Linked DNA regions of Halorhodospira halochloris. The protein of the gene in region 1 interacts with the protein of each later gene in a pairwise test. Links are inferred from orthologs where the notes say so. Each region holds a gene or a part of one and is shown in the gene's direction. Other genes may lie near its edges.

Region 1 (5,199 bases):
TAAAAAGTTTCCACGGCAGTTTATTGCTAGCTGCGAACTCAGTCTCCCTAATAGCGTTCTGGTTATTTGTCATGCTTTTGCTTATAGCGCAGTATCTTGTAGCCATAATGAGCGATTATTGTCCAGTTGGAACCATCCAAAAGCTCCCCCCGGGCCACTCAACTACCCCGGTGTGGAGGTCTTGGCGCCAGGGGATGGCGCCATGAAGCCTCCAGGGATGGATTCACGGGGTCCTCCCCACCGGGGTAGTTGAGTGGCCCGGGGGGAGCTTTTGGGAGTTTTTAGTTACGATATTTAAACCGCGTAGAAGGTTGAGCGCCTCGTACAGGACATAATCGTCACGCGCAAGATCGCGCAGCTTATCTTCTTCGGCTGATCGATCGTCTGTCTCTGCTTCAGGCATAAGCCCTTCAAGCTCTGCCTCTTTGCTACGCTCCGCTTGTTTTGCCTCGGCCAGGCGCAGGTCTTCGACCTCGATATCAGGCACAACACCTTTTTTATCGATCGATTGACCTGTGGGGGTGTAGTAGCGGGCGGTAGTAAGCTTCATTGCTGGCCCACCTAGAAGGGGCACTACACTTTGCACAGATCCTTTACCGAAGCTTGTTTGTCCCATGATGATCGCCCTATCGCGATCCTGTAATGAACCTGCGACTATCTCTGAGCCTGAGGCAGAACCTCGATTAATCAGAACTACCAATGGTGTCCCATCGATGCGGTCTTGATCGCTAGCATCAAAATCGACACGCGAATCCTTAGCCCTGCCTTCAGTGTAAACTATCTGGCCACCTTCTAAGAATGCATCACTGACAGATATCGCCGCATTAAGAACCCCACCGGGGTTATTACGCAGATCCAGGATCATCCCCTTGAGGCCTTTGTCCTCATTTTCTTCGATTAAATCATCCAATGCCTTGTGCAGATCTGCAGCAGTTCTTTCCTGGAACTGACTTATGCGTACGTAGGCGTAACCTGGAGTAAGCGTCTTGGAGCGCACGCTCTGGATCTTGATTATGTCTCTCTCTAGCTCAAATGAGAGCGGTTCGGCAGCACCTTCGCGGACGATCGTCAGACTCACCTTCGTCCCCGGCTCACCCCGGAGTTTATTGACTATACGGTTTATCCCAATACCGCGGACCGATTCGCCGTTAACCCTAGTTATAATATCCCCTGTTTTGAGCCCAGCTTTGCTAGCCGGCGTCTCGTCGATCGGGGCGACAACTTGAACAAATCCATTATCGCTGCTCAGTTCCAGCCCTATGCCACCGAATTCACCGCGCGTGCCTTCGCGCAGTTTTTCCAATTCCTCATCGTCTAGATAACTGGTATGGGCATCTAGCTCATTTAGCATTCCACGGATAGCCGCCTTGAAGAGTTTTTCATCTTCTATTTCATCGACATAATCCCGCTTGATACGCCCGTATACCTCAGTAAGCAGCTCCAGCTCAGCCATGGGGAGCTTCTCAGATGTCTCGAAAAGCTCCTGTGAATTATCTTCTGCCTGAGCTGTTCCCAAGCCGTTTAAGCTGAAGCAGCCGCTTAAAAAAGCAGTCGCGATGATTAGGGCGAGCCAGCTGGAACGCAGCTTATGCATTGTAGCTCCTTAGGGTTATGAACTATTCAATCTGCTAATGACCCACTAGCGTAACCATGTTATCGGATTCTGCGGCTCATCCCCACGGCGTATCTCGAAATAGAGGCCAGGGGCTTGCCGAGCTCCGCTGCTGCCTACAGTCGCGATGCGATCACCTGCATTGATCCAATCGCCTAATTCAACGTAGAGAGCTTCATTATGGCCATAAAGAGTCATAAATCCTTCGCCATGGTCAATAATGACTAGCAATCCGAGACCACGCAACCAATCACTGAAAACAACCCGGCCCGGACCGACGGCAACTACCTCAGACTCGCGAGAAGCGCTAATTATAATTCCGGTGCGCTCCAATCCACCGCCACGCGATTCGCCGAATTCGGCCTCGACATCACCCTCCACTGGCCACGGGAGACTGCCTCGAGCCTCAGCTAAATTGTCTATGTCTAAATCTTCGGGAATGTCTTCCAAACGTTGGCGTAGCTCTTCAAGCAGCGACTCCTGTTCAGCTACGTCGGCCTCAAGTTGTTGAGCTGAGCGTCCCCGTTCGGCAATCCTTTGCTCAAGTTCCTGGCGATAGCGATCGCGCTGAGCGCGCTTCTCGCGCAGATTATCACGCTCATCAGTTACGCTCTCTTCGAGAGCTAGCAGCTCACTTCTTTCCGCGTTTAGTTCACGGCGCATATCGATAAGGCTGCTTATCTGCTCGAGCAGATCTTCGATGCGCTCGGTACGAGCCTCGTGGAAGTAGTCATAGTAGGCCAGCAGGCGTTGCGCGGTTCCTGGATCAGTCTCATTTAGTAGCATTTTCAACTGCGCATCTTCGCCAGCTGCATATGCGGCTACTATCTGTTCACGTAGTGCCTGGCGCTGCTCGCTGAGCCTTTCTTGCTCTTGCCGATAATCTTGTTCAAGCTCTTCTATACTCTCTCGCAGCGATGCACGTTGGCGACGTAACTGCTGGAGGCGCTCAACACTCTGATTGACCTTGCGGTCAAGACGCTGCAACTGTTCATCAACTTCATCACGCTCTGCCCGGTCCTCAGCTAATTGCTGTTCGACCTCCTCGAGCTGTTGCCGCAATTGCTCAAGATGCTCACGCTCGCTATCGTACTCAGCGCCATGGCCGGGCGCTGCTAATGCGAGCAGAAATGCCATCAGAGGTATTGGGCGTATCGTGCAAGAGTATGCTTTTGTCCACATTCTGCGCGGCATTTGCTCCTACTTAATAGTCGTAGCTGCAATCGAGCCTGCAGCAAGGCAAACCTGCTGGTATCATGCCCTATGTTCAAGTAGCTGAGCCAGCCCGTAACCTTTCAATGTTAGAATTGAGCTATACACAGATACTTTGTTGAGGATGAGGCACCGCTAACCTATGGAAGAGTTTATCGATTTCGCACTGACCAATTGGGGTATGACCTTCGCCTTCCTACTTATCCTCATCTACTGGATAGGTGGCGAGCTGTTCCACTGGTACAGTGGCGTTAAACCTATCGACGCCGAACAAGCCACTCGCCTTTATAACCGCGAATCGGCTCAGTTTATCGATATACGTGCCCGCCGCGAATACGATAAAGGACACTTGCCCCAGGCCTTTCACATGCCCGAGGCGGAGATTGAGCAATTGCTGACCAGACTCCGCAAGCAGGTCGCCGAAGACTCACCCCTTATTGTATATGACGAGAGCGGCAAAGAGGCCGCAAAAATGGGCAGGAAGCTTCGCAAGAAGGGGTTCACTAAAATTTATCGCCTTAAACGCGGTCTCAACGCCTGGGTTAATGCCGGGTATCCACTTGAAGATGTCAAATCCAAGGGCTAAGCATCATTTCAAACTCTCAAGACTCGTCAGGGATTATCAAAAATGGCTGAAGATAATACTAACGGTAACGGCAAGGATTCCTCCGCAACAGCAGCAGGTGGCCAGGATGCCCAGCAACAAAGATTTCAGATAGCTAAAGTCTATCTAAGCGATGTCTCTTTTGAGGCTCCCAACACACCTGAGGCCTTTCGGTCTGAGTGGAAGCCGCAGGTCGATGTAGAACTCGGTTCTAGAGCCAAAAACTTAGATGAGAATACCTACGATGTCCTCCTAACTGTCACCGTTACAGCTAAGAACAATGAGCAAACGGCCTATCTATGTGAGGTTAAGCAGGGTGGAGTATTTCGCCTGGAGGGGTTTACGAACCAGGAACTTGATCGCGTTCTGGGCGCGTTCTGCCCGGGGCAACTTTTTCCTTTTGCCCGTGAGGCAATAAATGATCTTGTAGTTAAAGGCGGTTTCCCTCAACTGTTACTGGCTCCGGTAAATTTCGAAGCGCTTTACCAACAACAACGTCAGCAAGCCACCCAACAGTAGGGGCTACCTTGGTAGATAGAATAGCTGTACTCGGCGCTGGAGCGTGGGGCAGTGCTCTAGCGAAGGTCTTAGGAGACAATCAACACGAGGTCAGGCTCTGGGCGCGCGATGCCGATCATGTCCAAGCGATGGTCATCGATCGTGAGAATCGGCGTCACCTGCCTGGATGTCCTCTGCCTGACACCATTGAGCCAACCGCTGATTTCGCTGCTGCCATTACGGGCAGCGACTGGATCCTTGTTGCTACCCCCAGTGTAGCCTTTCGCGCTACTATACGCCGGCTAGCACCTTTCAGGCCGCAGCGTGTAGCATGGGCTACGAAGGGGCTAGATGCCGATTCGGGCGGGTTTTTGCACGGCATCGTTGAACAGGAGATAACCCCCGAGCCCCAAATCGCTGTGCTCTCCGGTCCAACATTTGCTGCTGAGGTAGGGCAAGGTCTACCAGCTGCCATGACCGTAGCAGCGAGCAGTGATGATTTTGCTGCGCAGATGGTTGATGCGTTTCACTGCGAGCGTTTTCGCCTATACACCAACCCCGATATGGTCGGCGTCGAGCTCGGCGGTGCGGTTAAGAATGTCTTAGCCGTAGCAACTGGAGTCAGTGATGGTATGGGCCTCGGAGCTAACGCCCGGGCTGCCTTGGTGACCCGCGGAATGGCTGAAATCACTCGGCTAGGCGCGGCCTTAGGTGCTGATCCGCGCACCCTAATCGGCCTTGCCGGTCTCGGTGATTTGTTGTTGACCTGTACCGATGATCAGTCCCGCAATCGTCGTTTCGGGCTGGCGCTCGGCCGAGGAGCGGCTATTGATGAAGCCCTTGAGGTAGTAGGTAGTACTGTTGAGGGGGCACGCACTGCCGCTGAACTCTACTCCTTAGCAGCGCGCTATGCTATAGAAATGCCCATCTGTTCATGTGTTTATCGTCTGGTTAGTGGGGCCATAGACCCTGCACGTGCAGTAACTGAACTTATGGAGAGGACGCCTAAGGCTGAGGTATAAGGGTATCTAATTTTCTCCTATGTTTAGCTCTTTTATCTTGCGCGTCAAAGTGTTGCGTCCCCAACCTAGTAGTCGGGCCGCCTCTTGGCGATGGCCTTGAGTATAGGCTAATGCCGCGTTGATTAGAGTCCTTTCCAATTTAGGTAAGGCGTCATCGAGTATATGGTGATTGCCGTTCGCTAGGGTTTTTTCAGCCCATAAGGCTAGTGGTCGCGTCCAGTCATCGCTATTGGTGGTGAGTTCGTCATTGC
Region 2 (6,685 bases), 1.9 Mb from region 1 along the record:
ATTCAATATTGGCTGGTGAAGCTGGTGAGCAGGGCACGCCCTCCTCAGGCGATAGCGACACCGAGCAGACCGCTGCGGCTAGTCAAGAGGTCGATTTTGTTGCCCGGGCAAGACGCAGTAGGCAGAAGGTGGAGCAGGGCCGCGCTAGGGTTGAGCGCGAGATTGAGCGCTGCCTAGCTGGGCGCAGAGTTCCCCCAATGGTGGAGCAGCTGATCAGGGATAATTGGGCACGATTGTTGCTTCTAGTCTACGTAGGAGAGGGGCCTGATTCGGATGAATGGGTGCGCAATTGTGCTGTTATGGAACGCCTGGTCTGGAGCTTTCAGGCGCCCTATGACGAACTCGCCCGGCAACGCCTGGTGCTGGAGATTCCGCTGCTGCTCCACGAGCTTACCGATGGCCTATATTTGGTTATGCAGGAGCCGATCGAGCTGACAAAGATACTCCGTGCTTTGGAAGGGGAATATCTTAAGTGCTTGATTGAGGATGACCCTGAGCTTAGGCGGATCAGCGCTAATGATGAGCCTGGCGATAGCTCTCCTCGGCCTGAAGATTTCGGTTCTCTGGATAAACTCGCTGAGGGCACTTGGTTTGAGTTTAACTGCTTTGCAGATGATCCGCTGCGAGCCCGCCTAGCTGGCAAAGACGCCAAAGGTACCATGGTGTTTTGTGATCGAGCCGGCTTTAAGGTTCTGGAGCGCACGCCAGAGGAGCTTGCTGGGTCTATTGCTAAGGGCGAGGCTAAGGTTCTCGATGATGAAAAGCTGCTTGACGCTGGCCTGTCACGAGTGATGAGGCGGTTGTGCGATCGGAGGTTAGGCCACGGCGAATGATCCTCTTACGCCACATCTTTGCAGCACTGATCTGCCCCCTGATTTTGCTCCACCTGGTGAGCGGTTTTTTCTGGGTTGGTGGGGCAGCGCTTGGCTCTACGCGGGCCGGTAGAGCGGCGGCGACTGTGTGGAGTAGGGCCTTGTTGATCCTATTTGGAGTGCGCCTGCACCAAAATGGTAAACCGCTCAAGGGTGCGTTATGCGTAGCCAATCATCTGTCGTGGCTGGATATCGTCGCCCTGAAGGCGAGTTTTGACGCTTGTTTTTTAAGTAAGGCCGAAGTTAAGAGTTGGCCCATTATTGGCCTGGTTGCCTCCTGGTTAGGTACTTTATTCATTGGGCGCGGCGCTAACGGTGCCGCAGAGCGGGCGACGCAGCAAATTGCTGAGCGTTTGCGGGCAGGTGAAACAGTCATTTTTTTTCCTGAAGGGCGGATTAATCAGGATCGTGGCCTGCTGCCTTTCCGTCCGCGGTTGTTTAAGGCTGCCTACGACGCGCAGGCCCTGGTTCAGCCGGTAGCTATTCGCTATCTGAGTGCTAATGGCGATTTGGGGCACCTTGTGCCTGAGTATAATATGTTAAAGAGCGTGTGGTGGTTGGCAGGCAGGCGCGAAGTTGAGGTTGAGATTACCTTCCTCGAGCCGCTTGAGCCCGCTGATAGGCCGCGCCGGCAAATAGCCGATGAGTCGCGGGCTCGGGTTGCGCGGGCTTTGGGTTAAGCTAGCGCCGCGATGCTAATCGCTCAAAGGCTGCCCGTAGTCGCGGATCGGCGGTGGCAGAGGCGGCTCGTTGTAACGTTCGGCTGGCCTGATCGCTTATTGGCCCTGGTGGCTGTAGGGTGCTGCGTCGCTTACTCTCCCTGGCGACCCGAATACTCACCCGGTGCGGTCGCGGCGCGCCAATGCGCTGCGCTGTATCCTGCAGCAAGCGCGAGAGGTAGCGTAGTCGCGTTGCCCAGCCTCCACTTTGGGCTACCAACACCATCTCCTCTTCATCCAGCCGGGCCAGGTGCCAGCGCCCGCGCATCTCGTCGGGGAGAGCGAACTGCATGCGCCGACGCAGGCCGTCGAGTTCGCGGGCATGATCGATTAGGGATTTGAGGGTCCCTGGGTTGGAGTTCAAGCGTGGTGCTAGCCGGTACAGCTTGCCTTGGCGCGACTCTAGGGCCGGTTTAATGGTCAGTGCAGGTGGTCGTGAAGCCGGTTTGGGGCTGTTTTTGGCGGCCTGCGTCTGTGTTCTTGCGGTGCCTCCAGCTGATTTAGACATCAGTTCTTAGTCTCCACCATTACCAATCAAGCGCCATTATCTGTATCCTGTGGGCATCAAAATCGCCGAGCGAATGTGACAAACGAACTATGCTACAGACTATAATCAAGAGAGTTTTTGGAACCCGCAATGACCGCGCCCTGAAGCGGCTGCGTAAACGCATCGCTAACATCAACGAGTTGGAGCCGCAGATCCAGCAACTTAGCGATGAGCAACTGCGCGCCAAAACCGATGAATTCAAACGCCGCCTGGCTGCCGGTGAGACCCTTGACGATATTCTCGAAGAGGCGTTTGCCGTCGTCCGTGAGGCCTCCAATCGTACTTTGGGTCTGCGCCATTTCGATGTCCAGCTGCTCGGCGGCATGGTGCTTCACCAAGGTAATATAGCCGAGATGAAGACCGGTGAGGGCAAGACCTTGGTCGCCACCCTGCCGGTCTATCTTAACGCACTCACCGGGCGCGGCGTCCATGTGGTTACCGTAAACGATTATTTGGCGCGCCGCGATGCCGAATGGATGGGCAAGATCTACCGTTTTCTCGGTATGGAAGTCGGGGTTGTGGTCTCCCGTCAACCGCGCGAGGAGAAGGTCGCAGCTTATCAGGCCGACGTAACCTACGGCACAAATAACGAGCTGGGCTTCGACTATCTGCGCGATAACATGGCCTTCCGCAAGGAAGATAAGGTGCAACGCGACCTCTACTATGCCCTCATAGATGAGGTCGACTCGATCCTTATCGACGAGGCGCGAACCCCGTTAGTTATCTCTGGCCCTGCTGAGCAGCCGGGTGAGTTATACGAGGCGATGACTCGGGTGGTGCCCAAGCTCGAGCCTCCTGAGCGCCAGGCTAGCCCGGATGATGAAGAGGAGCCACCGGGCGACTACCAGATTGATGAGAAATCACGCCAGGCCTTCCTTACCGAGCAGGGTCACGATCATGCCGAGCAACTGCTGCGTGCCGAAGGGTTGCTCGGTGAGGGGGAGTCGCTCTACGACGCCCGAAATATCAATCTGGTGCACCATTTGACCGCCGCGCTGCGGGCGCACACGGTGTATCAGAAGGATGTTCACTATCTGGTACGTGACAATCAGATCGTTATTGTCGACGAGTTCACCGGTCGGGCCATGCCGGGGCGGCGCTGGTCGGATGGCCTGCACCAGGCGGTGGAAGCCAAAGAGGGGGTTCCGATTCAGGCCGAGAACCAGACCCTGGCCTCGATTACCTATCAGAATTTCTTCCGCCTCTACGAGAAGATCGCCGGCATGACCGGTACCGCCGATACCGAGGCGTTTGAGTTTCACCACATCTATGGACTGGAGGTGTTGTCAATACCGACCCACCAGCCGATGGTTAGGGAAGATAATAACGATCTAGTCTATCGCACCAACGAAGAGAAGTTTGATGCCATAGTCGCTGATATCAAGGACTGTGTCAGCCGCGGTCAGCCGGTGCTGGTCGGCACAACCTCGATCGAGGCCTCAGAGCGGGTCTCCAGTGCCCTCAAGCAGGCAAATATCGACCACAATGTCCTCAATGCCAAGCATAATGAGAGCGAGGCGCAAATCATCGCCGACGCTGGGCGCCCGGCGACGGTAACTATAGCTACAAATATGGCTGGTCGGGGTACTGATATTGTCCTCGGTGGGAATCTGGATGCTGAGTTGGCAGAGCTTGGTGAAGACGCCGATCAACAGGAGATCGCTAGGCGCAAGGAGCAGTGGCAGCAACGTCACGATCAAGTGGTTGAGGCCGGTGGCTTACACGTTATCGGCACCGAGCGCCATGAGTCGCGGCGGATAGATAATCAGTTACGTGGGCGATCCGGGCGTCAAGGCGATCCGGGTTCGACACGTTTTTATCTCTCGCTGGAGGATCCGCTGCTGCGCATCTTTGCCTCTGAGCGGATGTCGACAATGATGCAGCGCTTAGGCATGGAGCATGGCGAAGCCATAGAATCGAGGATGGTGTCGCGGGTCATCGAGAATGCCCAGCGCAAGGTTGAGGCGCACAACTTTGATATGCGCAAGCACCTGCTCGAGTTCGATGATGTCGCCAATGACCAGCGTAAGGTGGTCTACGAGCAGCGCAATGAACTGCTTGATGCGGACGACGTGGCCGAGACCTGTGAGGCGATCCGGGAAGATGTTATCGATAAGGTGATATCTGAATATATCCCGCCGGGGTCGATAGATGAACAGTGGGATGTTGCCGGCTTGGAGAAGGTCCTGGCTGATGAATTCGGCCAGCCTATGCCGCTCCAGCGTTGGCTTGATGAAGACGATAGCCTGCATGAGGAGACCTTGCGTCAGCGCATCCATGATGAGGTTGAGAAGGCCTATCAAGAGAAGGAGCAGCAGGCCGGCAAGGAGGTGCTGCGCCACTTCGAGAAGGCGGTAATGCTTCAGGTGCTCGATAAACACTGGAAGGAGCACCTTGCCGCTATGGACTATCTGCGCCAGGGGGTTAGCTTGCGCGGCTACGCGCAGCGCAATCCCAAGCAGGAGTTCAAGAAGGACGCTTTTGAGATGTTCCAGCGGATGCTGGAGGGGCTCAAGCGCGAGGCGGTAGCGGTCTTGCTGCGGACCAAGGTTCAGGCTGAAGAGGACGTGGAGGCGCTTAACGAGGAGCGTCGGCGAGAGGCTGAGCGCCTTGAGCAGTTGCGCCAGAATGCAGCCGATGGCAGCGCCGCGGCAGCTGCCGGCCGCGGCACTGGAGTAGGGGCCGCCCTGGGCATGAGCCCTGGGGCAAGCGCCGCCGCCTCAGGAGACGGTAGGCAGACAGCTGGTAGTGGTTCGGCTGGACAAATGGGCAGTGCCACCGCTGGTGGTACTACTCGTGCTGATGTTGCTCAGGCGCGGCCGCGCTCGGCTCAGCAAGACGGTAACCGGGCGCAGTCGAGTGCGGGCCAGCAGGGCCAAGGTGGTGCAGCGACCAGCGATACGGTGGTGCGTGAATCACCTAAGGTCGGCCGTAATCAGCCCTGCACCTGCGGCTCGGGCAAGAAGTACAAGCACTGCTGCGGGAAGTTGTAGATGAGCCCTTGTCAACATTCCATCACTCCGCAGCCGGTCGCCGGCGTCCGCGTTGGTAGTGTATGTGCCGGTATTAGGCAGCCTGGACGGCCAGATTTAACCCTTATCGAGCTAGCCGCGGGTAGTAAGGCTGGTGCTGTCTTTACCCGCAATCAGTTCCGTGCCGCGCCGGTATGGATAGCTGAGCGCCATCTTAGCAGTAATGCGCCGCGTTACCTGCTGATCAACACCGGTTACGCCAATGCCGGTACCGGTGAGCGTGGCGAACCGGATGCCCTGGCCTGTTGTCGGGCGGTGGCTGATAATTGTAACTGTGCCCCTGAGCAGGTGATCCCTTTTTCTACCGGCATTATCGGTGAACCATTGCCGGTCGAGCGGGTGGCAGCGGCCATCCCTAATGTCTGCGCCGATCTGCGTGAGGATGGCTGGGAAGATGCTGCCTGGGCTATCCATACAACCGATACTCGAGCTAAGCAGGTTAGCTTGCACTTCGAGCTTAGTGGCGGGCCCTGTACCATTACCGGCATAGCTAAGGGGGCGGGGATGATCCGTCCGAATATGGCGACCATGTTGGCTTTTATCGCCACCGATGCCGGGCTGAGCGATACTGCTCTCGATCGAGCACTGCGCCACTCGGTCGGCCTTTCTTTTAATCGGGTTAGTGTCGATGGGGATACATCGACTAATGATGCCTGTCTGCTCGCAGCTACCGGTGTGGGTCCTGAAATCGAAGGAGAGGGTGCCGATTTTGAGCGTTTTCAGGCGGCCTTGGATGCTGTCTGCATCGATTTGGCGAAGGCTATAGCCGCTGATGGCGAGGGCGCATCGCGCCTGGTGGAGGTCGAGGTGCGTTCCGCGGTAAGTAGTGCCGAGGCGGAGCAGGTTGCCTTTACGGTAGCGGAATCACCGTTGGTCAAGACTGCTCTAGCAGCTGCTGATCCAAACTGGGGCCGAGTCTTGGCAGCGGTGGGGCGGGCAGGCATTGCTGATCTTGATGTCAACCGACTGCGCCTTTTTTTTGGCGAGCAGCTTATCGCTGAACATGGCGGCCGCAGCAACAACTACGATGAGGCAGCCGCCGCAGCTGAGTTGGCGCGCCCTCAAGTAGCGGTAACCATTGATTTGCAGCGCGGTAACTCTAACGCAACTGTCTGGACTTGCGATTTGACCGCCGAATATGTGCGAATAAATGCCGAGTACCGGAGCTAGATTGCCTGCAAGTGCTGGGAAACCTCGACAATTACCCGACTTCTATTTAATTACTCCTACTCAGCCCGATGACTGGCAGGCGTGGCTGGATCTGATAAGACGCTCGTTCTTTGATCCGGGGGTCGGCTGGTTGCAGATGCGCCGACACGACCTGGATGATCAATCTTTCCTGGAGCTTGCCACCGAGCTATATGCTCTATGCCGGGAGAACGGCATCCCTATGCTAGTTAATCGCGAACCGTGGCTTGCCGAACAAATCGCAGCAGATGGTCTCCATTTGAGCGAAAGTAGGCTCTTTGAAAAGGGCATAGAGCAGCGGTTGCGGCCTTTTGCCTGGGTTGGAGC

The links. The genes of interacting proteins can lie anywhere in the genome.
Region 2: the proteins of secB (region 1) and secA interact in binary tests that used the Escherichia coli proteins (3 or more experiments, as listed by UniProt). The link is inferred for Halorhodospira halochloris from one-to-one orthologs.

The regions. Positions count from the first base shown.
Region 1 is NZ_AP017372.2:16,274-21,472, reverse strand. What follows is about bases 2,220-5,199. They hold secB (protein-export chaperone SecB), read left to right. Parts: upstream 2,220-3,452; coding sequence 3,453-3,947; downstream 3,948-5,199. Other genes in these bases: glnG (nitrogen regulation protein NR(I)), read right to left, coding at 4,955-5,199; HH1059_RS00070 (NAD(P)H-dependent glycerol-3-phosphate dehydrogenase), read left to right, coding at 3,956-4,948; HH1059_RS00080 (rhodanese-like domain-containing protein), read left to right, coding at 2,967-3,410; HH1059_RS00085 (murein hydrolase activator EnvC family protein), read right to left, coding at 2,220-2,794. Also shown: HH1059_RS00095 (divergent polysaccharide deacetylase family protein), read right to left, coding at 1-73; HH1059_RS00090 (S41 family peptidase), read right to left, coding at 224-1,594; more of HH1059_RS00085, read right to left, coding at 1,640-2,219. UniProt on the Escherichia coli protein: One of the proteins required for the normal export of some preproteins out of the cell cytoplasm. It is a molecular chaperone that binds to a subset of precursor proteins, maintaining them in a translocation-competent state.
Region 2 is NZ_AP017372.2:1,901,581-1,908,265, reverse strand. What follows is about bases 1,819-5,331. They hold secA (preprotein translocase subunit SecA), read left to right. Parts: upstream 1,819-2,188; coding sequence 2,189-5,131; downstream 5,132-5,331. Other genes in these bases: argJ (bifunctional glutamate N-acetyltransferase/amino-acid acetyltransferase ArgJ), read left to right, coding at 5,132-5,331; HH1059_RS08670 (DciA family protein), read right to left, coding at 1,819-2,099. Also shown: HH1059_RS08680 (DUF1631 family protein), read left to right, coding at 1-833; HH1059_RS08675 (lysophospholipid acyltransferase family protein), read left to right, coding at 830-1,552; more of HH1059_RS08670, read right to left, coding at 1,554-1,818; more of argJ, read left to right, coding at 5,332-6,340; HH1059_RS08655 (thiamine phosphate synthase), read left to right, coding at 6,321-6,685. UniProt on the Escherichia coli protein: Required for protein export, interacts with the SecYEG preprotein conducting channel.